Regions from separate parts of the Erwinia sp. PME.40.26/001 genome, predicted to be linked through region 1. Evidence: predicted binding sites of a transcription regulator. Region 1 holds the regulator's gene; each other region holds the start of a gene.
What was found. Region 1 encodes PhoB, which activates phosphate uptake and scavenging genes when phosphate is short. Its sites were predicted from a motif close to CTGTCATAAAACTGNCNNAT; they were not measured.
Positions count from the first base shown of each region.

Region 2: the regulator PhoB is predicted to act here: its motif matches at 2,192-2,211, upstream of ACZ3HG_RS19715 (MIP/aquaporin family protein).
Region 3: the regulator PhoB is predicted to act here: its motif matches at 3,406-3,425, upstream of phoA (alkaline phosphatase).
Region 4: the regulator PhoB is predicted to act here: its motif matches at 5,388-5,407, upstream of pstS (phosphate ABC transporter substrate-binding protein PstS).

Region 1 is NZ_JBVHNP010000004.1:319,455-327,070, reverse strand. It holds gene ACZ3HG_RS14510 (AAA family ATPase) at 1-1,624, opposite strand, end outside; gene sbcD (exonuclease subunit SbcD) at 1,624-2,844, opposite strand; gene ACZ3HG_RS14500 (hypothetical protein) at 2,857-3,057, shown strand; gene phoB (phosphate response regulator transcription factor PhoB) at 3,057-3,746, shown strand; gene phoR (phosphate regulon sensor histidine kinase PhoR) at 3,770-5,083, shown strand; gene ACZ3HG_RS14485 (PstS family phosphate ABC transporter substrate-binding protein) at 5,103-6,026, shown strand; gene ACZ3HG_RS14480 (cobalamin-independent methionine synthase II family protein) at 6,215-7,315, shown strand.
Region 2 is NZ_JBVHNP010000009.1:102,447-110,062, forward strand. It holds gene glpK (glycerol kinase GlpK) at 1-1,172, opposite strand, end outside; gene ACZ3HG_RS19715 (MIP/aquaporin family protein) at 1,206-2,048, opposite strand; gene zapB (cell division protein ZapB) at 2,495-2,734, shown strand; gene rraA (ribonuclease E activity regulator RraA) at 2,810-3,295, opposite strand; gene ACZ3HG_RS19730 (1,4-dihydroxy-2-naphthoate polyprenyltransferase) at 3,403-4,329, opposite strand; gene hslU (HslU--HslV peptidase ATPase subunit) at 4,496-5,827, opposite strand; gene hslV (ATP-dependent protease subunit HslV) at 5,840-6,370, opposite strand; gene ftsN (cell division protein FtsN) at 6,461-7,378, opposite strand; gene cytR (DNA-binding transcriptional regulator CytR) at 7,550-7,616, opposite strand, start outside.
Region 3 is NZ_JBVHNP010000001.1:948,321-955,936, reverse strand. It holds gene efeB (iron uptake transporter deferrochelatase/peroxidase subunit) at 1-393, shown strand, start outside; gene phoH (phosphate starvation-inducible protein PhoH) at 942-1,730, shown strand; gene ACZ3HG_RS04725 (NADPH-dependent oxidoreductase) at 1,781-2,521, opposite strand; tRNA gene ACZ3HG_RS04720 (tRNA-Ser) at 3,150-3,237, opposite strand; gene phoA (alkaline phosphatase) at 3,487-4,890, shown strand; gene ACZ3HG_RS04710 (LysR family transcriptional regulator) at 4,920-5,843, opposite strand; gene ACZ3HG_RS04705 (GNAT family N-acetyltransferase) at 5,930-6,418, shown strand; gene ACZ3HG_RS04700 (amidohydrolase) at 6,498-7,616, opposite strand, start outside.
Region 4 is NZ_JBVHNP010000003.1:472,856-480,471, reverse strand. It holds gene glmS (glutamine--fructose-6-phosphate transaminase (isomerizing)) at 1-1,247, shown strand, start outside; gene ACZ3HG_RS12640 (serine hydrolase domain-containing protein) at 1,384-2,700, shown strand; gene mdlD (NAD(P)-dependent benzaldehyde dehydrogenase MdlD) at 2,774-4,120, opposite strand; gene ACZ3HG_RS12630 (NAD(P)-dependent alcohol dehydrogenase) at 4,134-5,249, opposite strand; gene pstS (phosphate ABC transporter substrate-binding protein PstS) at 5,638-6,678, shown strand; gene pstC (phosphate ABC transporter permease PstC) at 6,778-7,616, shown strand, end outside.

The DNA of each region.
Region 1 (7,616 bases):
CCAGATCGGCAATGCGCCGTTCCAGCTCACAGCGTTTATCCAGATCCTGCTGATGCTGATACTTCTCTTTCCATGACGCGCGAAGCGTAAGTAATTGCTCACTGTTTTTCTGGATCTGCTGCGTCAGCGCCTGGTGTTCCTGCTGTAACCGGGCCAGGCGACCGTTCAGCTGATGGCCCTGCGGAAGCAGCGTTGCCAGCAGCAGGCGCTGCGGCCGCTGCCGGGCAAACTGCGCCAGCGCCGCACGCAGGGACTCTTCCGGGTGCTGCTGTTGCAGCGGTACCAGCCGCTGCCGGGCCTGAGCAAGTGCCTGTTCTGCGTCGGTAAGCTGCTGCTGTAAAGGCGTCTGCTGCTGCTGAAGCTGCGCGCAGGCCTGTTCATACTGCACCAGCGCCTGCTGGCGGGTCGCTACCTGCTGTCGCAAAGATGTGAGTGACTGCTCACTCTCTTGCTGCTGACGGAAACGTTCCCGCCACAGCGGCAGAGACTCTCCGTAACGTTCATACTGCGCATGGGCGCTGCGCCAGTCGTTAAGCTGCCGCTGCTGCAACTGTTTTTCCGTCTGCAGCTGAAGGTTCTGCACGCTTTCCTGCTGGCGTGAGGCGAACGCCTGCTGGTGCTCATTCTGCTCACGGACCTGCTGCTGAACCTGCTCCCGCAGAGCGCTCAGCTGCAGATCGAGCGGCAGTATGTGTTCTGCTATCAGGGTGTCCTGCTGCAGGTGCAGCGTCTGATGCTGCTCCTGCGCCAGCAAAGCCTGCTGCTGCTGCTGCGCTGCCGCCGTCAGTGCGGTCTGTGCCTGTTGTCGCTGTTCATCCAGCTGCTGTACGCGGGCTTTCAGCAGCTGCCGGTCCCGCTGTAGCTGCTCAAGCTGTTGCAATTCGTGCACTTTTTGCTGCCGGGTCTGCTGCTGCGAAGTGAGTGCCTGCTCCTCCGCAATGCTTTGTGCCAGCTGCGTATTCAGGCTGACCTGCTGCGCTTCGCTCAATAACTCCATGCCGCCTGACTGCGCTCTCAGGGTATCCAGTAACACCTTCGCCTGTTTGTGTCGTTCAAACACCGCCGAAGAGAGTCTTCCGTAAATTTCGGTACCGGTTAGCTCCTCCAGCAGTTCAGCGCGTTTATTGGCATCGGCATTAAGAAATGCGGCAAACTGGCCCTGCGACAGCATCATGGATTTCGTAAAGCGTTCAAAGTCCAGCCCGGTCAGAGCGGCGATCGTCTCCAGCTTGTCTTTGACCTTGTCGGCCACAATCTTATTGTCATCGCAGCGCGCCAGCTCCACGCGCGGGGCCTGCAAATTGCCATCAGCGGCACCGCGTGCGCGGTTCTGACTCCAGAATGCACGCCACGCCACGCCTTTAACCTCAAACTCCACCTCCGCCAGACATTCTGCAGTGTCACGCGTCATCAGGTCATTTTGTGACTGGGTGATGCTCTTCAGACGTGGGGTTTCGTGATACAGCGCGAGGCAGATGGCATCCAGCAGCGTGGTTTTTCCCGCGCCGGTCGGGCCGGTGATGGCAAACAGCCCGTTGCTGGCAAACGGCTCAGCGGTAAAATCAATCTTCCATTCGCCTTTCAGCGAGTTGAGGTTCTTAAAGCGTAGGGTCAGGATCTTCATCAGGGCTGCTCCTCATGGCGCACTGCTTCCAGCGTTTGGGCAAACAGCGCACGGGCCCGCGCCTGTCGTTCCGGTTCGTCGGTCTCCTGGGCCAGGCGGCGGGAAAACACTTCCTCAACACTCAATTCGCTGAGGGTTTCATTATTTTGCCGGGCGATAACCTGCTCCCGCTGTTCGCGGCTGCGGCGCAACAGCACCACCTCCACCGGCAGCGGTGCGGTCAGCTCATGAATACGGCGCTGTAACTCGCTGAGATAAGAGTCAGTGACGATCTCAATATCCAGCCAGACAGTTCTGCCCTGCGGATCGGGCGTCAGCGCCGCCAGCTGCTGTTCGATCTGCTCCAGCGATCCTTTAATCATCTGCATCGGCTGGAAGGATGGGATCGGCAGCGCCTCAGCGGCAACGAAACGGCCCGCGTCAAAGTCGACCTGAAACACGCTTTTGGCTTTACCCAATTCATCAAAACTGAGCGGAATGGGCGAACCGCTGTAACGAATGTGTTCGCTGTTGGCAATACGCTGGGCGCGGTGAATATGACCGAGGGCAATGTAGTCTGCCGGGGGAAAACAGTCGGCGGGGAAGGCGTCCAGCGTACCGATGTAAATATCGCGCACCGCGTCGCTTTTGGTCACCCCCAGAGTGGTCAGATGGCCGGTAGCGATAATCGGCAGCGTCAGTCCCAGCGCCTCACGCTGCGTCAGTGCCTCCTGCCAGCAGCGTTGATAATGATCGGTAATGGCCTCAAGCAGGCTTTGCTGCTTCTCCCGCCCTGACTGGCCGCCCTGACTGCGCAGAATATCGCGCGGACGTAAAAAGGGGATGGCACAGAGCAGTGCGCCGGGCTGGCCATCGCGGCGGTTCAGCAGCAGGACCTGCTGGCTGACATCGTCACTGGCTGCAGCGATCACCCGGGTATTCAGGCAGGCCAGCAGTTCGCGCGATTCGTTCAGCATCGCCACTGAATCGTGGTTGCCACCCAGCACCACCAGCTGACAGCCGGTTTGCTGCAGCCTGACCACAAAGCGGTTATACAGCTCGCGTGCATAGCTCGGCGGCGAGCCGGTATCAAAAATATCCCCGGCGACGATAATGGCGTCGGCCTGCTGCGCTTCTGCTTTTTCCAGCAGCCAGTCAAGAAAGGCCTGGTGCTCGGCCGCCCGGCTTTTGGTATAGAAAAACTGGCCAAGATGCCAGTCGGCAGTATGAATGATGCGCATGGGGGTCCTTTCATGGCGGAAATGGATGGCGGGAAGTATACCCGTCCTGCCTGCCGAATTATCCACGACAGGCAGATTATTGCTGTGCAGGGGATTTTATTTAATTCCATCAATGCTTTCAGGGGGTGCTTTTTTCATAAAAGTGTCATAAAACTGACGCATAATGGCGCCGCATATCCCCGTGACAACCTGTCACAGCAGCAGGAGCAATAATGGCCAAGCGTATTCTGGTGGTGGAAGATGAAGCCCCAATCCGTGAGATGTTGTGTTTCGTTCTGGAACAAAACGATTATCAACCGATCGAAGCCGAGGACTATGACAGCGCAGTCAACTTGCTGATTGAGCCGTGGCCGGATCTCATCCTGCTGGACTGGATGTTACCGGGCGGTTCAGGCATCCAGTTTATTAAGCACCTGAAGCGTGAAGCCATGACCCGGGATATTCCGGTGATGATGCTGACGGCGCGCGGTGAGGAAGAGGATCGCGTGCGTGGCCTGGAAGTGGGCGCGGATGATTACATCACCAAGCCTTTTTCACCGAAAGAGTTGGTGGCACGCATCAAGGCCGTGATGCGCCGTATCTCTCCGATGGCGGTGGAAGAGGTTATTGAGATGCAGGGGCTGAGTCTTGACCCGTCCTCGCATCGCGTAATGTCCGACACACAGCCGCTGGAAATGGGGCCGACTGAATATAAATTACTGCACTTCTTTATGACCCACCCGGAACGTGTCTACAGCCGTGAGCAGTTGCTAAACCACGTCTGGGGAACTAACGTTTACGTCGAAGATCGTACCGTCGACGTTCATATTCGCCGTTTGCGTAAAGCGCTGGAGCTGACCGGGCACGATCGTATGGTGCAGACGGTTCGCGGAACAGGTTATCGTTTCTCTGCACGCTATTGATTGTTCGCGCTGGAGTCTGAACCGTGTTGGAACGCCTCTCCTGGAAGAGATTATTGCTTGAGCTGTTGCTCGCCAGCCTGCCCGCACTGATCCTCGGGCTGCTGGTGGGCGGGCTGCCCTGGCTGCTGTTAGTCTCAGTGCTGTGCGTGCTGGGTTTTCATTTCAACAACTTACTTCGACTCTCTCACTGGCTGTGGGTTGACCGCAGCATGACGCCACCCAGCGGCCGCGGCAGTTGGGAACCGCTGTTCTACGGTCTGTATCAAATGCAGGCGCGCAACCGTCGCCGTCGCCGTGAGCTCGGCCATCTGATTAAACGTTTTCGCAGTGGCGCGGAATCGCTGCCCGATGCGGTGGTGCTGACCACCGAAGAGGGCACCATTTTCTGGTGCAACGGTCTGGCGCAGCAGATGCTGGGGCTGCGCTGGCCGGAAGATAACGGTCAGAACATCCTGAATTTGCTGCGCTATCCTGAATTTACCCGCTACCTGCGCCAGCGTGATTTTTCCCGCCCGCTGACGCTGGTGCTTAACAGCCATCGTCATCTTGAGTTCCGCGTAATGCCCTACAGCGAAGGGCAGTGGCTGCTGGTGGCGCGTGATGTGACCCAGATGCACCAGCTGGAGGGCGCACGCCGCAACTTTTTTGCCAATGTCAGCCATGAGCTACGCACGCCATTAACCGTCCTGCAGGGCTATCTGGAGATGATGAATGACTCCGTGCTGGAGGGGAGTCTGCGTGATAAGGCGTTGCATACCATGCAGGAGCAAACCAAACGCATGGACAGCCTGGTGAAACAGCTGCTTACCCTGTCCCGTATCGAAGCGGCACCGGCGCTGGATCTGCAGGAAAAAGTGGATGTGCCGATGATGCTCCGCGTGCTACAGCGCGAAGCGGAAACCCTCAGTAATGGCCGCCACGATATTCATTTTCACACTGACCCGCATCTGCGGGTCTTTGGCAATGATGAGCAGCTTCGTAGTGCGATCTCTAATCTGGTCTACAATGCCGTGAACCACACGCCGGACGGGACGCGCATTGACGTCAGCTGGTTGCGCAGCCCGCAGGGGGCGCAGTTTAAGGTGAAAGATAACGGGCCGGGCATCGCGCCGGAACACCTGCCGCGGCTGACGGAGCGCTTCTACCGGGTGGATAAAGCGCGATCGCGGCAGACCGGCGGCAGCGGACTGGGGCTGGCGATTGTGAAACACGCGCTCAGCCACCACAACACGCGGCTGGATATCACCAGCAAGCCCGGCAGCGAAACCTGTTTCAGCTTTCAACTACCACCAAGGTTGATTGTCAGTGCCGAACTGGCTGAGAATGCGCAGCGTTAAGTCTTACGGAACCCATGCAATGAAAACGTTAATCGCGCTGGCGCTGGTGCTGGTGATGTCACCGGCGACGGCGAAAGAGGGAATGCTGGCAGGTAATCTGACCAGCGTTGGCTCTGACACGCTGGGTAACCTGATGGCGCTGTGGGGGGACAGTTTCAACCGGCAGTACCCCGGGGTGAACGTACAGATCCAGGCGGCGGGGTCATCAACGGCCCCGACCGCGCTGGCAGCCGGGGCCGCCCAGCTTGGGGCGATGAGCCGACCGATGCAGGCCACCGAGCGCCAGCTGTTTGAGGACAGCTACGGCTATCCTCCGCTGGCCGTTCCGGTGGCGATGGATGCGCTGGTGGTGGTGGTCAATCAGGACAACCCACTTACCGGACTGAGTGCACAGCAGCTGGATGCCATTTTTTCCGTTACCCGCCGCTGTGGCGGCCTGTCGGTGCCCCGAACCTGGGGGGATTTACAGCTCACTCAGCCCGGCTGGGCGACACGGGGCCTGCAGCGCTTTGGTCGTAATTCGGCCTCCGGCACCTGGGGGTTTTTCAAACAGCAGGCGCTGTGTAACGGCGATTTTCGCAACGATGTTGGGGAGTATCCCGGATCGGCAGCCGTGGTACAGGCGGTAGCAGGAACGCTGAACGGCATTGGCTATGCCAGCGCCGGGTTTCATATCAGTGGGGTAAAAACCGTGCCAGTGGCGCGCGAGGGCAACGACTGGATTGCGCCCAGCATCGACAATATCCGCAGCGGACGCTATCCCTATGCCCGTCCCCTCTATATTTACGTCAATAAAGCCCCGGATAAACCGCTGGAGCCCCTCACCGCTGCATTCCTGCGTTTAGCGCTCTCGCCGCAGGGGCAGGCGCTGGTCAGCCAGGCGGGTTATCTGCCGCTGTCGGAGCAGCAGAGGCAGCGTGCCCGCGCGATGTTAGCGCCGTGACAGCAAGCGGCCACACCAGGCAAAGTTGAATTTTATTCATGTACGGTGAAATTTCCTCGTTTGCCCCTGAAAGATTCTCATGACACTCTTAGTGACAGCCATGTAGACGTCCAGAAGTCTATGGATAACCTACGGTAACTATTTCGTCACTAAACTATGCGCCACGTACAGGCCAGGAGGCTTTCATCATGACTACTTTCACCCCATACCGTGCCGAAGTGGTGGGCAGCTACCTTCGTCCCGCTGAAATTAAGCAGGCCCGTAAGCAGTTTGAAGCCGGTGAGATCGATGCCGCAGCGCTGCGTCGGGTGGAAGATGATGCGATCCGTCAGGTCGTGGCACGCCAGCGTGAAAGCGGCCTGCAGGTGGTGACAGACGGTGAGTTCCGCCGCGCCTGGTGGCACTTCGACTTCTTTGACGGACTGGACGGGGTGGAGCGCTATGAGGCTGAACAGGGCATTCAGTTTAACGGCGTACAGACCAAAGCGCGCGGTGTGAAAGTGACCGGTAAGCTTGGCTTCAGCGACCATCCGATGCTGGATGATTTCCGCTTCCTGCAAAGCATCAGCGGTGACGCCGTCGCCAAAATGACCATTCCCAGCCCCAGCGTGCTGCACTTTCGCGGTGGGCGTAAAGTCATAGATGCTGATGTCTACCCGGATCTTGATGTCTATTTTGACGATCTGGCGCAGACCTATCGCGATGCGATAAGCGCCTTTTATGAGGCAGGGTGCCGCTATCTGCAGCTGGACGATACAGTCTGGGCCTACCTGTGTTCAGCCGATCAGCAGCAGCAGATCCGGGAGCGCGGTGACGATCCACAGGTGCTGGCCCGCACCTATGCTCGTGTGCTGAATAAGGCCCTTGAAGGTAAGCCGGACGACCTGGTGATTGGCCTGCACGTTTGTCGCGGTAACTTCCGTTCTACCTGGATTTCCGAAGGGGGCTATGAACCCGTGGCAGAAATTTTGTTTGGTGGGGTAAACATAGATGCCTTCTTCCTGGAATACGATAACGAGCGTTCAGGTGGCTTCGAGCCCCTGCGCTTTATCAAGCCAGGCAAACAGCAGGTGGTACTGGGACTGATAACAACCAAAACCGGTGATCTGGAAGCGGCGGAAACCGTGGAAAAACGTCTCCATGAAGCCGCACAGTTTGTCAGTCTGGATCAGATCTGCCTCAGCCCACAGTGTGGTTTTGCCTCCACCGAAGAGGGCAACAGCCTGACCGAAGAGCAGCAGTGGGCCAAGGTCCGTCTGGTGGTGGATGTCGCCAGCCGCGTCTGGTGAGCCAGCGTCATTCTGTGTACGGGGCGCGGGTTTCCGCGCCCTTTGTGCATCAACAGGGTGCTTATTGCCGAATTCACCCTCCCGCCGGACAAAAATGATACAAATCATGTAACGCATTTATTCTGATAACTAAAGATATGCACTGGTTATGCAGTTTTTTGCGCTATATCATCCTGCTTTTTCGATCCCGTATTGCCTTTCGCCGCTATAAACGTTCTACTTACCCCCGTTTTTTCGTCATCACCCTGTATACAGAAAATAATCAGCTCACATTCGCTGTTGATAATGCCATTGGAAGTGG
Region 2 (7,616 bases), on a different contig from region 1:
CGCGTCTGATAGGCGATGGACTCCAGGGTGGCGCGAATGATGTGGTTGGCATTGGCACCACGGGTCAGGCCAAAGATGGCCCCGCGGGCATACGGATCCCAGTATGGTGCGCCCAGACCGGTAAACGCCGGTACCATATAGACACCGTTGGTGTCTTTCACTTTAGTCGCGAAGTACTCAGAATCCGTAGAGTCGTTGATCAGCTTCATTTCGTCACGCAGCCACTGGATCGATGCGCCGCCGATAAACACCGCGCCTTCCAGCGCATAGTTCACTTCACCGCGCGGTCCGCAGGCAATGGTGGTCAGCAGGCCGTGCGTGGAGGTAACGGCTTCGGTACCAGTGTTCATCAGCATGAAGCAGCCAGTGCCGTAGGTGTTCTTCGCCATTCCCGGCTGGACGCAGAGCTGACCATACAGGGCTGCCTGCTGGTCACCGGCAATACCGGCGATCGGAATACGTGTGCCACCTTTACCACCAATGTTGGTCTGGCCATACACCTCAGAAGACGACTTCACTTCAGGCAACATTTCACGCGGGATATCGAGGATCTCCAGCATGCGCTGATCCCACTCGAGTTTATGAATGTTAAACATCATGGTGCGTGAGGCGTTGGTGTAATCGGTAATGTGAACCCGTCCCTGCGTCATCTTCCACACCAGCCAGGAGTCGACGGTACCGAACAGCAGCTCACCACGGCGCGCGCGTTCACGAGAGCCTTCAACATGGTCGAGGATCCATTTCACTTTGGTACCGGAGAAGTACGGGTTAATCACCAGCCCGGTTGTGTGGCGGATATACTCTTCCAGGCCTTCTCTTTTCAGTTTGGCGCAGTAGTCAGCGGTGCGCGGATCCTGCCAGACAATGGCGTTATAAATCGGCTTACCGGTCTCTTTATCCCAGACAATGGTGGTTTCACGCTGGTTAGTGATACCAATGGCGGCAATCTCGTCAGAGTTGATATCCGCATGGGCCAGCACTTCGACCAGGGTGGAGCTTTGCGACGCCCAGATATCCATTGGGTCATGCTCAACCCAGCCAGCTTTCGGATAAATTTGCTGGAACTCACGCTGCGACACCGCGACGATGTTGGAGTCATGATCCAGAATCACGGCGCGGGAGCTGGTGGTTCCCTGGTCGAGAGCGACGATATATTTTTTTTCTACGGTCATAATCAATTCCTGATAATAAACAGTGAGCAGGAGTTACGCTTTACGCTGTGCGGCACGCGGTGCTGATTTTTCCTGTTTCTCCACAACCTTGCCGGGAAGGTTGTTGGCAATCAGGACACGGTAGCCAAAGGCGCCGAGGCTTGCACCGACCAGCGGGCCAAAAATCGGAACAAGGAAGTAAGGAATATCGCGGGCACCGGTGAAGGCAACATTACCCCAGCCAGCCAGCCAGGCGAATAGTTTTGGTCCGAAATCACGCGCCGGGTTAAGGGCGAAGCCGGTCAGCGGGCCCATTGCAGCACCAATGATTGCGATCAGGAAACCGATCAGCAGCGGGGCCATCGGGCCACGCGGCAGGCCGTTACCGTCATCGGTCAGGGCCATAATCAGCGCCATCATGATCGCGGTGATCACCATTTCGACAAGGAATGCCTGGCCTACGCCGATATGGGGGTTAGGGTAGGTCGAGAAGATACCTGCAAGGTCGAGGCTTTCAACACTGCCGCGCACCATATGATGTGTCTGTTCGTAGTCGAGGAAAAGGTTATGGTACAGGCCATAAACCAGTGCAGCGGAGCAGAATGCGCCAGCAACCTGGGCGATGGCGTAAGGCAGTACCTTACGGCCTTCGAAGTTGGCAAACAGCCAGAGTGCAACGCTGACGGCGGGATTAAGGTGTGCCCCGGAAATACCGGCGGTGAGATACACGGCCATCGCCACGGCAAGGCCCCAGACGATGCTGATTTCCCACAGGCCGAAGCTGGCTCCGGCGACTTTCATGGCGGCGACACAGCCAGCACCAAAAAAGATGATCGTGGCAGTGCCGAGAAACTCGGCGATGCACTGCCCTTTAAGCGTGCTTGTAGCATGACTCATGATGAAATTCCTGAAGGCGAGGTTAATTGTCAACGGTCTTAGTTTTGTTTCATCCGTGAACCAGCCCAATCTTATGTAGGGCTGATGTGAATTTATCGTTAACGAGCATAAACGAGAAATAGCGAACTCAATATTTGTGTTCTGTGTCATAAAAATGAGCGTTTTCGCGTGTTTTTGCTTTCCGAAAATCACCTGATGCGCGTTTAATCGCGTGTGAAATGTGCAATTTTTTAACCCGCACCTTACAAGCTGCCCCTTCAGATGTTACTTAAACCAGGTATAGACTGAAAATTGTTACAGACTGCGCCCTGTAAAGGTTCGTTGCTGGACTTGAGCGGTCGCTCTACTTACAATCGAAGCATCGTTGTTATCCGCGGAATGCCGGTTCATTCCTCACCCCTGCGGCTAGCATCATCAACGCGCTGCGATTAGGAGAGGTTACAGACATGTCATTTGAAGTATTCGAGAAACTGGAAGCAAAAGTGCAGCAGGCGATTGATACCATCACGCTGTTGCAGATGGAAATCGAAGAGCTTAAAGAACAAAACGGTCATCTGAACCAGCAGGTTCAGCAGGCAGCTGGCAGCAGCGATGCGCTGGTACGTGAAAATCAGCAGTTGAAGGAAGAACAGCACGTCTGGCAGGAACGTCTGCGGGCTTTGCTGGGAAAAATGGAAGAGGTGTAATGCTGCGCCTGGCGTAAAAAGCAGGAAGCAAGCAGAAAACGGGTGCCGAAGGCACCCCTTTTTTGGTGTTCGTTTTTATTCGATGTCGAGCGGATCTTCTGAGAGGATCATCCCGGTGTTATCGGCATAAAGGTGGTCGCCGGAGAAGAAGGTCACACCGCCAAAGTTCACCCGTACGTCGCTTTCACCAATGCCTTCACCCGCGGCACCCGCAGGAATGGCGGCGATGGCCTGGATACCGATGTCCAGCTCTTCCAGATCGTCGACCTGACGCACAGAACCATACACCACAATGCCTTCCCACTCGTTTTGCAACGCGATCCTGGCCAGCGCGGCGTCGACCAGCGCACGGCGTACCGAACCGCCACCGTCCACCAGTAATACGCGGCCACGGCCGTTCTCCTCCAGCAAATCATAGAGCAGCCCGTTGTCCTCGAAACATTTTACCGTGGTGATTTGCCCGCCAAACGAGGTGCGCCCACCAAAGTTTGAGAAAAGCGGTTCAACGACATTCACATCTTCATGATAGATGTCGCACAGTTCTGACGTATCGTATTTCATAGGGGGTTTCGTCTGTTTGCCACAGGGGAGATAAGTATATCGCTTAAAGGGGGCTGTTGGCAAAATCATCAATTGTTAAAAGTTGCGATGGGTCAAGCACATCGCGTTTAACTGAGCAGCAGTCCCGCCGCGAACAGCACATTGATTAACAGCGCAGTTTTGACGGTTTTTTCCAGCATCGGACGCATGGCCAGTGCGCTGGTTTCCCGCAGAATATAACGCCCCTGCTGCCAGAGGAGAGGTGCCGCTAACAGGAACAGCCAGCCAGGCAGACGCAGCCCGGCAACGCCGCTGTAAAGCGCAAAGCAGGCCAGGGCCGTCATCAGCAGCCCGGCGTGGTAACGCCGCGCTCGTGTTGCTCCCAGACGCACGGCCAGGGTGAACTTACCGTTCTGCCGGTCGCTGTCAATATCGCGCAAATTATTCACGTTCAGCACTGCCGTGGCCAGCAGGCCGCATCCGCTGGCGGGCAGCAGCAGTAACGTATCAAGCTGGTGGGTCTGCAGGTAGCTGCTGCCGATGACACCGAGCCAGCCAAAGAAAATCATCACCGAGAGGTCGCCCAGCCCAAGATAGCCGTAGGGCTTTTTCCCCACGGTATAGGCGATGGCGGCGACCATTGCCAGCGCGCCCATTACCACGAATCCCAGCATGTCGGCGGGTGACTGGCACGCCCGCAGGATCAGCAACAGGCCACAGCCGGTCGTTACGCCGACGGTCAGAATCAGGGCAATACGCATCTGTGCCGGCGTGATCGCTCCTTTCTGCATGCCACGCAGCGGGCCAATACGCTGCGGCGTATCGCTGCCTTTTAGCGCATCGCCATAGTCATTGGCCAGGTTCGAGAGGATCTGCAGCAGTATGGTGGTCAGCAACGCCAGCAGGGCAATGGCGGGATCAAAATGTCCCTGATGCCACGCCAGCGCGCTGCCAGTAATAACGGAAGCGCAGGCCAGCGGCAGCGTGCGAAGGCGCAAACTGTCCAGCCAGGCCCGGGGCAGTGAGGGGGGGGAAGCCAGTTGGCTATGTTCCATAAGAGGTGGCGCCTCCGTTCCGCTTCAGGTCGCGTGTGGCGGGTGCCAGCACGATATCAGCCCCATGGTAGGACGCTTTTCAGTGGCAGGTGTTAATCCTGGTCAAGGATAGTGTTCGGACATAAAAAAAGGAGGCCGTAGCCTCCTGTTCGTTATGGACAGCGATTTACAGGATAAAGCGGCTAAGATCTTCGTCAGCCACCAGTTCATCCAGGTGTTTGCCCACATACTCCGCGTCAATGGTGATCGACTGGCCGTTCAGGTCGCTGGCATCGTAGGAGATCTCTTCCATCAGACGCTCCAGCACGGTGTGCAGACGACGTGCGCCAATATTTTCTGCGGTTTCGTTGACCTGCCAGGCAGCGGCGGCGATTTTACTGATGCCGTCCGGGGTGAAGTTGATCTCAACGCCTTCGGTGTTCATTAGCGCTTTATACTGCACGGTAATTGACGCACTTGGCTCCGTCAGGATGCGCTCGAAATCGTTGGTCGTCAGCGCCTGCAGCTCAACGCGGATTGGCAGGCGACCCTGCAGTTCCGGGATCAGATCTGACGGGCTGGCGACCTGGAATGCACCGGAGGCGATAAACAGAATATGGTCTGTTTTCACCATGCCGTGTTTGGTAGAGACAGTACAACCTTCAACCAGCGGCAGCAGATCGCGCTGTACGCCTTCGCGGGAAACGTCCGGGCCGGAGGATTCGCCGCGCTTACAGACTTTATCAATCTCATCGATAAACACGATGCCGTGTTGCTCAACAGCGTCAATCGCTTCCTGCTTCAGCTCTTCCGGGTTCACCAGCTTGGCAGCTTCTTCTTCCACCAGCAGCTTCATCGCTTCTTTGATTTTCAGCTTGCGCGGTTTCTGTTTCTGACCGCCGAGGTTCTGGAACATCGACTGCAGCTGGCTGGTCATCTCTTCCATGCCCGGAGGAGACATGATTTCCACCCCGCCGGAGACAGCCGCGAGATCAATTTCGATCTCTTTATCATCCAGCTGGCCTTCACGCAGCTTTTTGCGGAATGACTGGCGCGCAGCGGAGGGTTCCGCGGCGGTTTCATTCTGGCCCCAGTTGTTTTTTGCCGGGGGGATCAGTACGTCAAGAATGCGTTCTTCCGCCATCTCTTCGGCGCGATAGCGGTTTTTATCAATCGCCTGTGAACGCACCATTTTAATCGCTGAATCGGTCAGATCGCGGATAATCGAATCCACTTCTTTACCGACATAGCCCACTTCAGTGAATTTCGTCGCTTCTACTTTGATGAACGGCGCGTTGGCCAGTTTAGCCAGACGACGGGCAATCTCGGTTTTACCGACTCCGGTCGGCCCGATCATCAGAATGTTCTTTGGCGTCACTTCATGACGCAGGTCTTCGTCCAGCTGCATCCGGCGCCAGCGGTTACGCAGGGCAATAGCCACCGCTCGCTTGGCGCCATCCTGGCCGATAATGAATCTGTTCAGTTCGCTGACAATTTCGCGCGGAGTCATAGCAGACATAAATTAGGGTCCTTACGCTTTAGAAGGTAATGCTTCAATGGTGAGGTTGTGGTTGGTATAAATGCAGATATCCCCTGCAATACCCAATGCTTTTTCCACAATATCGCGCGCGCCAATCTCGGTGTTTTCCAGCAGCGCACGGGCAGCCGCCTGGGCGTAAGGGCCGCCTGAGCCGATGGCAATCAAGTCGTTTTCTGGCTGGATGACGTCACCATTACCGGTAATGATCAGCGAGGCGTTTTCATCCGCCACGGCCAGCAGGGCTTCCAGTTTGCGCAGCATACGGTCAGTACGCCAGTCTTTCGCCAGCTCCACGGCGGCTTTCACCAGGTGGCCCTGATGCATTTCCAGCTTGCGTTCAAAAAGTTCAAACAGGGTGAAGGCATCTGCGGTACCGCCGGCAAAACCGGCAATGACTTTGTCATTGTAGAGACGACGCACTTTTTTGACGTTGCCCTTCATCACGGTATTGCCGAGGGTAGCCTGGCCATCACCGCCAATCACTACCTGGCCGTTGCGTCGTACACTTACTATTGTTGTCACGGGCAGACCCCTTATTGCAGTCGGAAGATGACCCCGCACGTTTTGTACGGGGCACTGATGCAATCAGATATGGGGCAGGTTTGAAGGGTTTCAACCCCCGATGGAAAGAGGAATACAATTTGAGTGGCCGGAACCACGCAGTCGTTTCAGCGTCGTATCTGCTGCGCTACGGCTGTTATAGGGCCCAATAACCACGCGATTCCAGCCGCCGCCGGTAGTGATGCGACTTTCAAATCCCTCAAAGGCTAACTGAGCGCGAATGGACTCGGCCTGATCGGTACCTTTGAAGGACCCACACTGCACCATCCAGCGCTGTGTGCTCTCTTTTTCTACTTCCTTCGGCTTTGTTTCAACTTTCGGTTTGGTTTCCACTTTTGGCTGCACTGCCACTTCCTGCTTCGGCCGAACCGGCTCGCGCGTCACCGATGTGACGGGGGCCGTATGCTGCGTTTGCGTTGGTGTCTGGACCGGTGGCGGCGTGCGCTGAGTCTGCTGCGGCATCCGCGACTGCTGCTGAAGCTGCTGACTTTGCTGTTGCTGACGCTGAAGGGTCTGCTGTCGTTGTGCCGGCGTCTGTTCGTTCCATGGCACTTCGTTAAGCTGCGTTGGCTGCTGACGCATATCTGCCTGCATCTGATCCAGCAGCTGACGCTGCTCGTCGGTTAACTGTGTCTGTGAATGAGCCTCACCGCCGGAAGTGGGTTCGGTTGGCGAAGGAACGCCAAGCTGGCGGTTTTCCAGTTCTTTAATATAACGCCAGCGCTCTTCAGGTTTCGGGGGCAGGCCGTTACCGGTGGCTTTGTGATCCGGGATGACCGGGGTCTCTTCTTTTTTATGGTGTGCGATAAACCACAGCCCACCAATAAAGGTGACCAGAACGGCAACCGCCAGCACTATCATGATTTTTGATACACCCGATCCACTGCTGCGCTTCTTGCTGCGACTGTTGGTCTTTTTGCTGCGCGTCCCTGTCGAACGCCCGCGGCCTACATAATCTTTTTGTGCCACTATCGTTCCGCTAATAATCGATGAAGGTAAGATCGGGCTGAAAGCGTGACGATAAGTGCCCGATGAGTGCCCGCCATGTTACTGAAGGGCCGGAAGTTTGACCAGCGGCGATCTTACTAAGAATCCACTGATTTTCCTGATGAGCGTTTGCGCGGTGTGCTGACGGGCCCGTCAGTCCTCATCACGCAGCGAGGGAGCGGTGCTGCCACGAATTTTCAGCTCAAAATCCAGCAGACGT
Region 3 (7,616 bases), on a different contig from region 1:
TTTGGCCGGGAGAAACACAGCGGTGCGCCGCTGGGTATGTATCATGAGCACGATGTCCCGGACTATACCCGCGATCCCGACGGCGATGTCATCCCGATGGATGCCCATATTCGTCTGGCTAACCCGCGCACACTGGAAACACAAAGCAGCCTGATGCTGCGCCGGGGGTACAGTTATTCCCTGGGGGTGTCTAACGCCGGACAACTGGAAATGGGTCTGCTGTTTGTCTGTTATCAGCACGATTTAGAAAAAGGTTTTCTTACCGTGCAGAAACGTCTCAATGGCGAAGCGCTGGAAGAATATATAAAACCGATTGGCGGGGGATATTTCTTTGTGCTACCCGGCGTGCCGGATGCACAGCACTTCCTGGCCCAGGGATTGCTCGAAGCCTGATTGTATTTAGCGGATTAATCTTAATCCGCTCTCTTTACCCTGACCTCATCCCCTGTGCGTTGACATCAATAAAACCTCTCTGGTTAAAAAGCACTCAATCACGTCAAAAAACCGCCGCCATAAAAATAAATTCCTGTAGCTAATATGATGATCTAAAACGCTTTCATACAAGTGTAATAATAACGTTAAAAAAAGTGTTGCAATTTTTAGCTAATATGAAGAATATGAATTTGCTGTTGATTTTCGCATATAGTTTTCCACTCTGGAGATAGCGAATGCAGAAATCCTTTACCGGATCGTTTTATCAAAAGTCTCATTTCGCAAAACTTTGCGGGGAATACATTTCCTCTTCAGCTTTCTCTTCTTTTACAACTCAACGGCGTTTCCATTCCTTTAACCCTTTCCGGTGTTCAACAGACATGTGTTCTGGAGTGCATTCGTTTCAACGGCCAGACAAGGCTTAAAAGGAAGCCACGACCTCTAAAGCGTTCACGTAATCGCATCGACATAACGGATGCGGGAAATGAAACCAACTGTAAGGTGCCACTATGGGAAGACAGAAAGCAGTGATCAAAGCGCGTCGTGAAGCAAAACGTGTGCTTCGTAGCGATTCACGCAGTCACCGTCAGCGTGAAGAAGAGTCGGTCACCTCGCTGGTGCATATGGGTGGGCTGGATTCGATTGGCATGGCACGCGATACGCGCGACCACTCGGCCATTGAAGCCAGAAATGAAGCTCAGGCGCACTATCTCCATGCCATAGAAAATAAAAAACTGATTTTCGCCACCGGCGAAGCAGGCTGCGGTAAAACCTGGATCAGCGCGGCAAAAGCCGCTGAGGCCCTGATACATAAGGATGTCGACAGGATTATTGTTACGCGTCCGGTATTGCAGGCGGATGAGGATCTGGGATTCCTTCCCGGGGATATCTCTGAGAAATTTGCGCCATACTTCCGGCCGGTCTATGACGTTCTGGTTAAACGTCTGGGTTCGTCCTTTATGCAGTACTGCCTGCGGCCTGAGATTGGCAAAGTGGAGATCGCTCCCTTTGCTTACATGCGCGGCCGCACCTTCGAGAACGCCGTGGTGATTCTGGATGAGGCGCAAAACGTCACCGCTGCCCAAATGAAAATGTTCTTAACCCGACTTGGGGAAAACGTCACGGTGATCGTCAACGGGGATATTACCCAGTGTGACTTACCGGCGCATGTGAAGTCCGGCCTCAGCGACGCGATGGCGCGCTTTGAGGAGGATGAGATGATTGGCGTCGTGCGTTTTGATAAAGAGGATTGCGTGCGTTCCGAACTTTGCCAGCGCGCGCTGCAGGCTTACAGCTAATACCCATTTATGCAGACAAAAGCCCGGCGCATGCCGGGCTTTTTTTATGCTTATTTATCGATGCCAAAGCCCTGCTGCAGGATAGCGGGCTGAACGTCCGGGAAATAAATATTCTGGTAATAGCTGGCGGTATTGTTACCCCAGTTATCGCCATCCTCGCGCCCGGTGCTCTGCCAGTGAGCGACCAGCACCTGGTTATAGGCCTTGATGACGTCTGGCAGGATCGCCGCGTCGTAACGCTCGTGATGGCGGAAACCCGCCAGCGACATGCGCGGCTTCTGTACGGCCGGCTGGTCAATATAACCCAGTACCACGCCGGCGACCGGGAACGTCAGGTCGGGCAGGTTAAGCAGTTCGACCATGGCCTGCGGTTGACGACGGATACCGCCGATAGGCACCACGCCAAGGCCGTGAGAGCGGGCAGCGGTCATCACCGCACCCAGGGCAATACCGATATCGGTGGCCCCGGAAATCAGGCTCTCCAGGCTTTCATGAGCAATCTGCGATTTTCCTTCTGCTTCAATACCCAGCTGGCTTTTATACATATCCAGTACGAAGGTGATGAACACTGGAGCCTGGGCGATCCACGGCTGGCCGCCGGCAATTTCGGCAATGCGGGCGCGCGTGGTGGCGTCACGAACCACCACCAGAGAGACCTGCTGCGAGTTAACGGATGTGGGCGCACGCCAGGCCGTTTCGATGATGTCTTCCAGCACGGCATCATCAATAGGTTTATCAAGGTAGCTGCGATCGCTGCGATGGCTTTTCAGCAGTTGAGTGACTTCATTCATGGGGTAACCTGGTTGGGATTAAGAGTGGCGCAAGGTGCTAAGAATAGTGAAGGTGGGGACAATCCAGTAACCCGTTTGTGCGGCCGATCACATTTTGTACGGCACGACACGGCATCGCAGGTCTGCGGGCAGCCTGCGGCTGTGCAAAACGGCTGTCCTGCCGTTTTGTCGACCCCTTGCGGGGGTTCTTCACGCCCTCTCTGGCCGTGCCACAGGCAAAAAAAATGCCTGAACTTTCGCTCAGGCATTCTCTTGAAATAGGGTGGTGAGAGAGGGGGCTCACGCGCGCCATCCCTGGCGCTCGCCCTGCGGGCAGCCTGCGGCTGTGCAAAACGGCTGTCCTGCCGTTTTGTCGACCCCTTGCGAGAGTTCTTCACGCCCTCTCTGGCCGTGCCACAGGCAAAAAAAATGCCTGAACTTTCGCTCAGGCATTCTCTTGAAATAGGGTGGTGAGAGAGGGGGCTCACGCGCGCCATCCCTGGCGCTCGCCCTGCGGGCAGCCTGCGGCTGTGCAAAACGGCTGTCCTGCCGTTTTGTCGACCCCTTGCGAGGGTTCTTCACGCCCTCTCTGGCCGTGCCACAGGCAAAAAAAATGCCTGAACTTTCGCTCAGGCATTCTCTTGAAATATGGTGGTGAGAGAGGGGTTCGAACCCTCGATACGTTGCCGTATACACACTTTCCAGGCGTGCTCCTTCAGCCACTCGGACACCTCACCATATTTTTACTGCTGTCACCCGCAGGGGGCAACGGGGCGCTACTATAGGCAGTCGCGGTTAATGGGTCAAGCAGTATTTTTCCCTGTGGTTCTATTCGCTTAACCCATGAGCAATCAGAGAAAACAGCCCGTTATGACGATCGCCCGTGAAACCTGATGGTCATCCTGCTGACACGAAAATGAAATAGTTGTATCGCAGACTGACGCCTGGAAACATTAAGTTAAATTTATTCATGGAGATCGCCCTAAATGAAACATAAAGCTTTTGCTCTTTCCCTGCTGACATCCCTGATCTGCTCTTCCGCCGTGGCGGATATTGCCACCTATCATCGTGCCGCCCAGGGGGATATTACTCAGCCTGGCGGGGCAAGACGCCTTACCGAAGATCAGACCGAAGCGCTTAAAGCGTCACTGAGCAACAGCACAGCGAAAAATGTCATTCTGCTGATTGGTGATGGCATGGGCGATTCGGAAATTACCGCAGCGCGTAACTATGCAGAGGGCGCAGGCGGCTTCTTTAAAGGGATTGATGCCTTGCCATTGACCGGGCAGTACACCCACTACTCGCTGGATAAGAAAACCCATAAACCGGACTACGTGACTGACTCTGCTGCGTCAGCGACCGCCTGGGCCACCGGCGTAAAATCCTATAATGGTGCGATTGGCGTGGATGTGAACGGAAAGGATTATCCCTCGCTGCTGGAGCTGGCCAAAGCGGCCGGTAAAGCCACGGGCAATGTTTCTACCGCCGAACTGGAAGATGCCACCCCGGCTGCGCAGATTGCCCATGTCACCTCGCGTAAGTGTTATGGCCCGGTAAAAACCAGTGAACTCTGTGCCAGCAACGCGCTGGAAAAAGGCGGGAAGGGCTCCATTGCCGAGCAGCTGCTGAACGCCCGCGCCGATGTGACGTTGGGCGGCGGTGGCAAAACCTTCGCCGAAACCGCAAAAGCAGGGGAGTGGCAGGGTAAAACGCTGGAGGAGCAGGCAAAACTGCGTGGCTATCAGTGGGTGAACGATCTGGACGGCATGAACGCGCTGACCGAAGCCAGTGACGCTAAGCCGGTCCTGGGCCTGTTTGCCGACGGCAATATGCCGGTACGCTGGAAAGGGCCGAAAGCCACTTATCACGGCAACCTCGACGGTAAACCCATTACCTGTGAAGTAAATGCAGAACGTCCGGCCTCAACCCCGACACTGGCGCAGATGACGGAGAAAGCGATTTCGCTGCTGGACCGCCAGGAGAAGGGCTTCTTCCTGCAGGTGGAAGGGGCGTCTATCGATAAGCAGGACCATGCTGCCAACCCGTGTGGTCAGATAGGGGAAACCGTCGATCTGGATGAAGCGGTGCAGAAAGCACTGGCGTTTGCACGCAAAGATGGCAATACGCTGGTGATTGTGACTGCTGACCATGCGCACTCCAGCCAGATTATTGCCAACGACAGCAAAGCACCCGGCCTGACGCAGACGCTGATCACCAAAGATGGCAGCCCAATGACCCTCAGCTACGGTAACTCAGAGGAAGACTCTCAGGGGCACACCGGCACGCAGCTGCGCATTGCGGCTTACGGCCCGCATGCGGCCAACGTGGTGGGACTGACCGATCAGACCGATCTGTTCTATACCATTAAAGCGGCACTGGCTCTTAAATAAAACGCTTTCCGGGCGGGTTACCGCCCGGTTCAGGCGAGCCCCCCGTCAAAGGCGCTGACGATCTTTGCTTTAATCCACTCGGTGGGTTCTCTTTTGGCGCTGCGCCTGTGCGAGAAGATCTTTACGGTAAAGGGCGGGGCGGCAAAGGGGAGTTTGAATATTTTCAGTCCTGCGGCCGGGGCGAAGATGGACGCAACATATGAGGGGATCGCCATCAGCAGCGGGCTGTCGGCGATGATAAACGGGGCCCCCATCATTGAGGGGGTCCTGATGGCAATTTTGCGCTTCAGGCCCAGCCGGGTCAGGTGCGTGTCCAGCAGCCCCTGTTTTTCATTCCACGGCGTCACCACCAGATGTCCGGCGGCCAGATACGCTTCCAGCGTGAGGCTGTCACGCCGCGCATCGCTCACCACCACAAACTCGTCGCTGAATAAATCCGTTTCTTCCAGATCGGGGTGCCCCCTTTCACCCGGCTCGCTGAAGCTCAGAGCCATATCCATTTCCCCGGCAAGCAGTTCGTTGAGCGCTGGGTTATGCGGCAAATGGCAGAGTTCGAAACTCAGGCCTGGAGCCTCATGTTGTAGCATCTGCATCAGGCGGGGAAACACGCAGAAAGCCGTATAGTCCGTCACGGCGATGTTGAACGTGACCTCGCTGGTCGCCGGGTCAAAGGCTTCTGCCGGGCAGAGATAGTGGTTAAGCGCCGCCAGATTCTGAGCAATGTGAGGGGCCAGCTGGCACGCGTAAACGCTGGGACTCATTTTGTGTCCGTCGCGAAAAAACAGCGGGTCCTGCAGAAACTCCCGCAGTCTGGAAAGGGCATGACTCAGGGCAGAGGTGCTCATCGACAGCTCAACCGCAGCCAGTCTCACGGAGCGATGCCGGTATACCGCGTCAAAAACGGGCAGGAGATTTAAATCCAGCCGCCGCAAAATAGGGTGCATGAAATTCATCCGCTATTGATTATATTGCACTTAATTCATCGAAGATTACCGATTATGCTGATGCTCATCAATCCCAATAAGTAAGTGATCGCGCTATGGCTATTTCGGTTCGCAAGGCCACCCCCGAAGATGCAGAGTCTGTCTACGGTATGATTGCCGGATTATCGGTGTACGGGCATGGACTGCCGCCGCCGCTGACCAGTGCAGAGGCGCTTGGCAGGACGCTGTTTGATCCGGCGGGCAATACCGAAGCTTTTATCTGCGAAATGGACGGTGTGATGGCGGGCTTTGCTGTGGTCTCAGTCAGCTATTCCGCCTGGCTGGGACGCAGTGGGTTTAACCTGGAGGATCTCTATTTCTCTCCCGACTATCGCGGTCTGGGGGCCGGAAAGGCGTTGCTGCAGTTTATCGCCCGGCAGGCGGTACAGCGGCAGTATGGCCGGATTGAATGGAGTACCCTGAACTGGGATCAGTCGGCCAAAGATTTTTACCAAAGTATTGATGCGTTGCCCCTGAATGAATGGGTGCGCTACCGGCTTGACGGTGCGGCGCTGCAGCGATTTGCCGGGGCGGAGGCGGTCTGAATACGCCGGGAGGCGCAGATAAAAAAAACCGCCCCGCGAACAGGCGGGACGGTGGCAGGCAGGGCGGTTTACGCTGGCATCAGAAGGCGAAGCAGCTGCAGCCGAGCGCCCCCCAGAAGGCATTTTCCTCAGAAACTGGCAGACGAGCACCCCGGGCGACATCGTGTGAGTGACTGTGGACACCGCAGGGACCGCTGCACTGGTGGGGCTGCTGCTGCATGCCCACTCTGGCGGCGGGTGGCGCACTGCGATAGTGACCCGGCACGTTAACCACCGGCGACCACTCCGGCAGCACAGGGATCGGCGGTGGGGCTTCAGCGCTGAATGAACCGGCGGCATACACAATATTGCCGTCGACAACGGTCAGGACGGACTCAATGCCCTTGATCTCCTCTTCCGGCACGCCGAAGTAGTCTTTGCTCAGTACCGCCATATCCGCCAGCTGGCCAACTTTGATCTGGCCTTTTTTGCCCTGTTCGCTGGAGAACCACGCGCTGCCCTGGGTCCACAGCATCAGCGCCGTTTCGCGATCGAGGCGGGCGTTGACATCATACATCTGCATTCCGCCTACGGTGCGGCCAGACACCAGCCAGTAGAGGGCGGTCCACGGATTATAGCTGGCGACGCGGGTAGCATCGGTTCCCAGGCCGACAGGGACCCCGGTTTCCAGCATCCGTGCTACCGGTGGGGTATGGCGGGTGGCTTCAATGCCATAGCGCTCGGCAAAGTATTCGCCCTGGAATGCCATACGGTGCTGCACGGCAATGCCACCGCCCAGCTCCTTGATACGGTCAATATTACGCTGCGTCACCGTTTCGGCATGGTCGAAGAACCAGTGCAGGCCGTTAAACGGGATATCGCGATTGACCTTCTCAAACACGTCCAGCATGCGGCTGATGGACTCGTCGTAGGTGGCATGCAGGCGGAACGGCCAGCGGTGCTCAACCAGGTGACGCACCACGTGCTCCAGTTCATCTTCCATTCCTGGTGCCAGATCAGGACGGGGTTCGAGGAAGTCTTCAAAGTCAGCGGCCGAGAAGACCAGCATTTCGCCGGCGCCGTTGTGGCGGAAGTAGTCGCTGCCCTGGCCTGGCGTCAGCATATCGGTCCACTTTTCGAAGTCTTCCAGCTCATGCCCGGGACGCTGGGTAAACAGGTTATAGGCGATGCGGATCGTCATCTGCTGCTTCTCGTGCAG
Region 4 (7,616 bases), on a different contig from region 1:
TGGCGTTACTGCCGGTTACCCGCCGCTTTGTCTACCTGGAAGAGGGCGACATTGCGGAAATTACCCGCCGTGATGTGAGTATCTTCGACCGCAGCGGTGCGCAGGTGAAGCGGGCAGAGATCGAATCTACTGCTCAGTATGACGCCGGCGATAAAGGCGTTTACCGTCACTACATGCAGAAAGAAATCTACGAGCAGCCGGTCGCCATTAAAAATACCCTGAGCGGTCGCTTCAGCCACGGCGAAGTTGACCTTTCCGAGCTGGGGCCGCAGGCAGATACCCTGCTGGCAAACGTGGAACATATTCAGATCGTTGCCTGTGGCACTTCCTACAATTCCGGTATGGTTTCGCGTTACTGGTTTGAGTCACTGGCCAATGTACCCTGCGATGTCGAGATTGCTTCTGAATTCCGTTATCGCAAATCTGCGGTGCGTAAAAACAGCCTGCTGATCACCCTTTCTCAGTCGGGAGAAACGGCGGACACGCTGGCGGCACTGCGCCTGTCAAAAGAGCTGGGATATCTCGGCTCGCTGGCCATCTGTAACGTCGCTGGTTCCTCACTGGTGCGTGAGTCAGACCTGGCGCTGATGACCAAAGCGGGTACTGAGATTGGCGTCGCCTCCACGAAAGCGTTCACCACCCAGCTGACGGTACTGCTGATGCTGGTGGCCAAAATAGGCCGCCTGAAAGGCGTCGATCCGCAGGTGGAGCATGACATCGTGCACTCCCTGCAGGCGCTGCCAAGCCGCATCGAACAAATGCTGTCGCAGGATGAGCTGATTGCCTCGCTGGCGGAAGATTTCTCTGACAAGCATCATGCGCTGTTCCTGGGCCGTGGCGATCAGTATCCGATCGCGATGGAAGGGGCGCTGAAGCTGAAAGAGATCTCCTACATTCATGCGGAAGCTTACGCAGCCGGTGAACTGAAGCACGGGCCGCTGGCACTGATCGATGCGGATATGCCGGTGATTGTGGTGGCACCGAACAATGAGCTACTGGAAAAACTGAAGTCGAATATTGAAGAAGTGCGTGCCCGTGGCGGCCTGCTGTATGTCTTCGCCGATATTGATGCCGGTTTTACCAACAGCGAAGGCATGCGCATTATCCCTCTGCCGCACGTGGAAGACGTGATAGCACCGATTTTCTACACCGTGCCGTTACAGCTGCTGTCCTATCACGTTGCCCTGATCAAAGGCACCGACGTGGATCAGCCGCGTAACCTGGCGAAATCTGTTACGGTAGAATAATCCGGCATTCCGTACCGCTACCCCGCACAACAGTCCGGCATTACTGTAACAAACAGTATGCCGGACTTTTTTTGTCCAAATATCCCTATTCGCTTTCTTTAAGATGAACACCCACATCTGATTTTAAGGGAAGAGGATGAAAAAGAGTAAAGCCGGAGGGGTTCTGATGGTGCTGTGCGCGGTGACGGCGGGTATCGCTGCTACCGCCAGCGCGGCCTGCCCGGTTCCCCTGACCACCTGCCCGACCCCGCTGGATAAAACCCTGCCCGACGTAAAAAATATGCTCACCTGGACGCCTGACCAGCGTGTTATTGGTTTCCGTAACGACTATCGATCCTATCCGGGGGATATCTTCAGAGCAGGTAAACCCGCACCGTTACCGGTTGCCCGTCAGGATCTCTCCCGCGTCACCTTTACCTTTCGGGGACATCAGTACAGGCTGACGAACTACCTTAAGCGTAACAACGTGACCGGTTTTATGGTGATTAAAAACGGTAACATCGTCTGGGACTATTATGGCAAAGGCAATACAAAAACCACGCTCTGGACGTCACGCTCTGTCGGTAAATCGGTGGTGTCAACGCTGGTGGGGGTAGCCCTGAAGCAGGGTAAAATTGCCTCGCTGGATGATGAAGCCGGTAAATACAATCCTGCCCTGCGCGGTACGGCCTGGGAGCATGTACCGTTGCGCAGCCTGTTACAGCACACATCAGGGGTGACGTGGAATGAGGACTACACAGACCCGAGCTCTGATTTTGCCCGGCTGACGCAGTGTGAAGCGGGCAAGGACACCTATGCGTGCGTCAGCAAGCTGATATTGGATCCTCAGCGCAAAGCCTGTGCCAGACCTGGCCTGATCTGGTCTTACTCGTCTGGCGGAGCCTGGGTATTAGGTGACACGCTGGAAAAAGCCACTGGTGAAACGCTGGCCCGCTATCTGCAGGACACTATCTGGCAGCCTTACGGCATGGTGAATGATGGTGTCTGGCACAGCTACTTGCCCGGCAAACACGACGTCGGTGCTCACGGGTTTAATGCCACCCTTGAAGACTGGGGCAAGTTTGGGCTGTTCGTCATGAACAAGGGTGTTCTGCCTGATGGTACTAAAACCCTGCCCGATGGCTGGATAAAAGAGGCCACACGCTGGACCCGTGCGCAAAACTCAGTGACGGCCGATTATCCTCACGGCCAGTTCGGTTATCAGTGGTGGAACAGCAGCGTACCGCTGAGCACCAAAAAAGCGAGCCCTGTTGACGGGTTAACCCGCGATAAAGCACTGTCGGCTGAGGGTATTTTTGGTCAGATGATCGCCATCGATCAGCAGCAGAAACTGGTGATTGTTCAGTGGTCGACCTGGCCTCAGGCCGAGCCGGCGGCAAATAAGCAGCCGCTTGAAGCCTCCCTGATGTTTAACGCGATTGCGAATGCGCTGGCAGAAAAGAAGGTTAAGTAGCCTGACGGGAAAAAGAGGTCAGGCATCGGTAAGGCGAAGCCCCGGGCGGGGTGGCCCTTGAGTGTGGCGATGGTCAGGCAGACGGAGATGCTGCCTGACCATCGCTACCCTGTTTTTTTACGCGTAGTGACTTCGGATGCGTAAAAGCCTGGTAAGAAAACTCCCCGTGATAACAGCCCATCCCGGAGCCACCCACGCCGCCAAAAGGCAGATAAGGGGAAGCGGCATGAAGCAGCAGCGCGTTGATCCCGGCATCTCCCGATGGAATGGCGTCAATGATGGCGCGTGCGCGGTCAGTGTCGCGCGAAAAAACATACGCCGCCAGTGGCTGCGGATGGTGCGTATTGATATGCGTCGCAATGTCCTGTTCGCTGTCGAACGTCAGCACAGGGAAGATTGGGCCGAATAGCTCATCCTGCATGGTGCTGTCATCAAAGCTGACGTTATCCACGACCGCAGGGCCAAAAAAGCGCTGTGCTTTATCCGACCTTCCGCGCCAGACGATCTCCCCCTCGCTACGGGCGAGGATGTTTTCCAGGCGCGCATATGCTGCATCAGAGACAATCCTGCCGTTACTGCCCGCTATCCCAAACTGGCCGTTCAGCGCCCTGCACAGATGACTGACAATCTGCGGTTTAATCTGCCTGTCGATATACAGATAATCCGGTGCCACACAGGTTTGACCGCTGTTAATCAGCTTGCTGGCGATCAGCTCAGACACCACTAATTCCGGGTTGGCATCTTCCAGCACAATCGCCGGGCATTTACCGCCCAGCTCCAGCAGTACCGGGGTGAGATGCCTGGCGGCGGCGGCCATCACCACTTTCCCCACCGCTGGGCTGCCGGTGAAGAAAATCAGATTAAACGGCAGTGTCAGCAGGAATTCATTTTCCTCTTTTGCCCCCTGGCAGACATGGATGTAGTTCGATGCAAAGGTGCGACTGATGATCTTTTCAATCACGGTGGCGGTGGCCGGTGTGGCTTCAGAGGGCTTAATGATGGCAGTGTTGCCGCCGGCAATGGCACCAATCAGCGGGCAACAGCTGAGCAGTAGCGGGTAGTTAAACGGCCCGATGATATAGTTAACACCATAGCCCTCCCGTGTAATAAAGCTTTCACTGTTGCCCAGAGACGGCGGTGTCGGTACCTTTTTCTCAAGGGCCCATTCATCAAGATGGTCGAGGGCGCAGCTGATTTCATTCATTAGCGGCACGATCTCTGCCTGTTCCACGCCCGTTTCACTGCGGCCGAGATCGGCCCACATCGCCTGGCAGATTGCCTCTTTGTGGGCCAGCAGCGCGCTTTTCAGTTTTCGCAGCTGGTTTTTTTTAAACACATTGTCCCGGGTGATACCGGATAAAAAGAGAGCTTTCTGCTGGTGGAAAATCTCGAGTAATTCCCCTTTTGCTTTCGCATCCATGGCGCCTGCTCCTTTATATCCGGTAGCCTTTATCGACGATCAGCACGGGCTTGATGGTGACGCCGCTGGCGGAGTCCGCTCTTGCCTGATTGATGTCGGCAAAGTCATAGTATTTCACTAACTTCTCAAACGGGAACCACCCACGCTGATGCCACTCAATCAGCTTCGGCACGGAGACCTGAGGAATGGCGTTCCCCATCAGTATCCCGGCCACTCGCCTGCTGGACGCCACCAGGCTGCGCATCGGATTAAAGGTTAGATCGTGACGTGTGACGGCAAGTGGGACCAGCGTGCCGCCCGTCGCCAGCGCATCCAGCGCACTTTTCATCACCGCTGACAGGCCGGTGGTGTCGATGGCGTAATTGACCCCCTTGCCCTGGGTGAGGCTGGCAATAGCGCTGACCACCTCCTCTTTGCTGCTGTTGAGGATATCGGTCGCACCCAGTTCGCGCGCCAGCGACAGGCGGGTATCATGGATATCAATCGCGATGATGTGCCGGCATCCGGCAATTTTCGCCGCCATGATCGCCGCCATGCCAACCGCACCGGTGCCAAAAATCGCAATGTCTGAACCGGGCTGTGGCTTCAGTCCGTTGAATACCGTCGCTGAACCCGTTAACAACCCACAGCCCAGCGGGGCCACCAGACGCAGGTCTGCTGATTTATCCACGACGATCAGGTTATTGAGGCGGGTGTGGGTGTGAGTGGCGAAAGAGGACTGTGAAAACATCGTAGACACCTTGCCGCCGTCGGGCTTCAGCAGCACGGCGCTGCCATCGGTACGGAACCCTCCGGCGTTAAGCATTCCCCAGTGCTGGCAGTGAGAGGGCTGGCCCTGACGGCACCGATCGCAGCAACCGCAGTAAGCGTAAGACATCACAACGTGATCGCCCGTCGTCACCCCTTTCACCGAGCGGCCCACCTCCTCAACGATACCGGATCCTTCGTGGCCCAGTACGCCCGGAAAAAAATGTTCTTCATCACCCACGCGTAGCGCTTCGTCGGAATGACAGATCCCGGAGGCGACGACTTTTACCCGCACCTCATCGTCGCGTAAGGCCGTCAGCTCCAGTGGCTCCAGCTGATAGGGGGCATTGACGTGGTTGATGACCGCAGCCGTTATTTTCATGGTGGTTATCTCCTGTCCTGTGGAAGGGCAAAAGTAGCACCGTGGAAAATCAGCGCAGCGGCAGGAAGTGTGATCGCATTAAAAGCCCGTCGCGGGAGCAGGCAGACAATCTTACGATGATGAATATTTCGCTGGGGTGTGTCACAAAAGTGTCATATTTCGTACATTTTACTGTCACCAAACTGTCCTATTTTGCCTCCAGCAGCAATCATAATTATATCCTTCATACTTCAAGCTGCAGGTGCGTTGGCTACATTCGCTCACCCGAATCACTTACAACGGTAAGCGCATCGGGATTCGATCATTTGCCGCCTTCCTGCAACCCGAATTATTTTGGCTATAGACAAACACGGCAACTGGCCTGACTTTTTAATCCCGTGGAGGGAACATGACACTGATGCACAAAACCCTGGCTCAATTCGTCGCAGTAACCCTGTCTCTCAGCGCCGTTTCTGCCATGGCCGCGACCAACCTGACCGGCGCAGGCGGGACCTTCCCGGCACCGGTATACAACAAGTGGGCTGCAGAGTACAACACCGCAACGGGCAGCCAGGTTAACTATCAGGGTATCGGTTCATCCGGCGGCGTTAAGCAAATTATTGCTAAAACTGTAGACTTCGGTGCTTCAGATGCGCCGATGAAAGACGAAGATTTAGAAAAAAATGGCCTGTTCCAGTTTCCGACAGTTATTGGCGGGGTGGTACTGGCGGTTAATATTCCTGGTATCAAATCTGGACAGCTGACCCTGGACGGCAAGACCGTGGGCGATATCTATCTGGGCACCATCAAAAAGTGGAATGACCCGGCGATCGTCAAGCTGAACCCGGGCGTGAAACTGCCGGATTCCAACATCAACGTGGTGCGCCGCGCTGACGGCTCCGGGACGTCATTCGTGTTTACCAGCTACCTGTCCAAAGTGAACAGCGACTGGAGCAGCAAAGTTGGTAAAGGCAGCACCGTGAACTGGCCAACCGGTCTGGGCGGCAAGGGTAACGACGGCGTGGCCGCTTTCGTTCAGCGTCTGCCGGGTTCCATCGGTTACGTTGAGTATGCTTACGCTAAACAGAACAGCCTGGCGTACACCAAGCTGGTGGATGCGGACGGCAAAGCCATTGAGCCTGGCGAGCAGAGCTTTAGCGATGCGGCGAAAGGGGCTGACTGGAGCAAGTCATTTGCTCAGGACCTGACTTTCCAGAAAGGCGACAACGCGTGGCCAATCACCTCCACCACCTATATCCTAGTACACAAAGAGCAGGCTAACGCTGAGAAAGGTGCAGCTGTCCTGAAGTTCTTTGACTGGGCTTACAAAAACGGCGGCAAAACCACCGCGAGCCTGGATTATGCTTCTCTGCCCGATTCAGTGGTCGAGCAGATCCGTAGCGCCTGGAAAAAAGACGTAAAAGACAGCTCTGGCAAAGCCCTGTACTAAGCGATGGCAGTAACGCACCACCGCAGGTGGTGCGTATGACCCCCATGGGCAGGCAAGCCTTGCCCGATACGTATCTGCAGTAACAGACTCGAGAATTCTATGGCTGAAACCAAGCCGGCATTCAAGGCCCCCGGAAAACAGGGTGACATCATCTTCGGCGCACTGGTCAAACTGGCTGCGCTGATTGTGCTGTTGCTGCTCGGCGGCATCATTGTCTCCCTGATCATCTCCTCATGGCCGAGTATCCAGAAATTTGGCTTCTCGTTCCTGTGGAACAAAGAGTGGGATGCCCCTAACGAACAGTTTGGTGCGCTGGTGCCGATTTACGGTACCGTCGTGACCTCCATTATTGCCCTGCTTATCGCAGTCCCGGTGAGCTTCGGTATCGCCCTGTTCCTGACGGAACTGGCCCCGAACTGGCTGCGTCGTCCGCTGGGCGTGGCGATTGAACTGCTGGCTGCGATCCCCAGCATCGTTTACGGCATGTGGGGCCTGTTTATCTTTGCCCCGCTGTTCGCTACCTACTTCCAGCAGCCGGTCGGTGACGTACTGGCTAACGTACCGATTGTCGGCACGCTGTTCTCCGGCCCGGCCTTTGGTATCGGGATTCTGGCCGCCGGGATTATCCTCGCGATCATGATTATCCCTTACATCGCCTCGGTGATGCGCGACGTGTTTGAGCAGACACCGGTCATGATGAAAGAGTCCGCTTACGGCATCGGCTGCACCACCTGGGAAGTGATGTGGCGCGTGGTACTGCCTTTCACCAAGAATGGGGTGATTGGCGGCGTGATGCTGGGCCTGGGCCGTGCGCTGGGTGAAACCATGGCGGTGACCTTTATTATCGGTAACACCTACCAGCTCGACAGCGCATCGCTGTTTATGCCGGGCAACAGTATTACCTCTGCACTGGCCAACGAATTTGCTGAAGCTGAGTC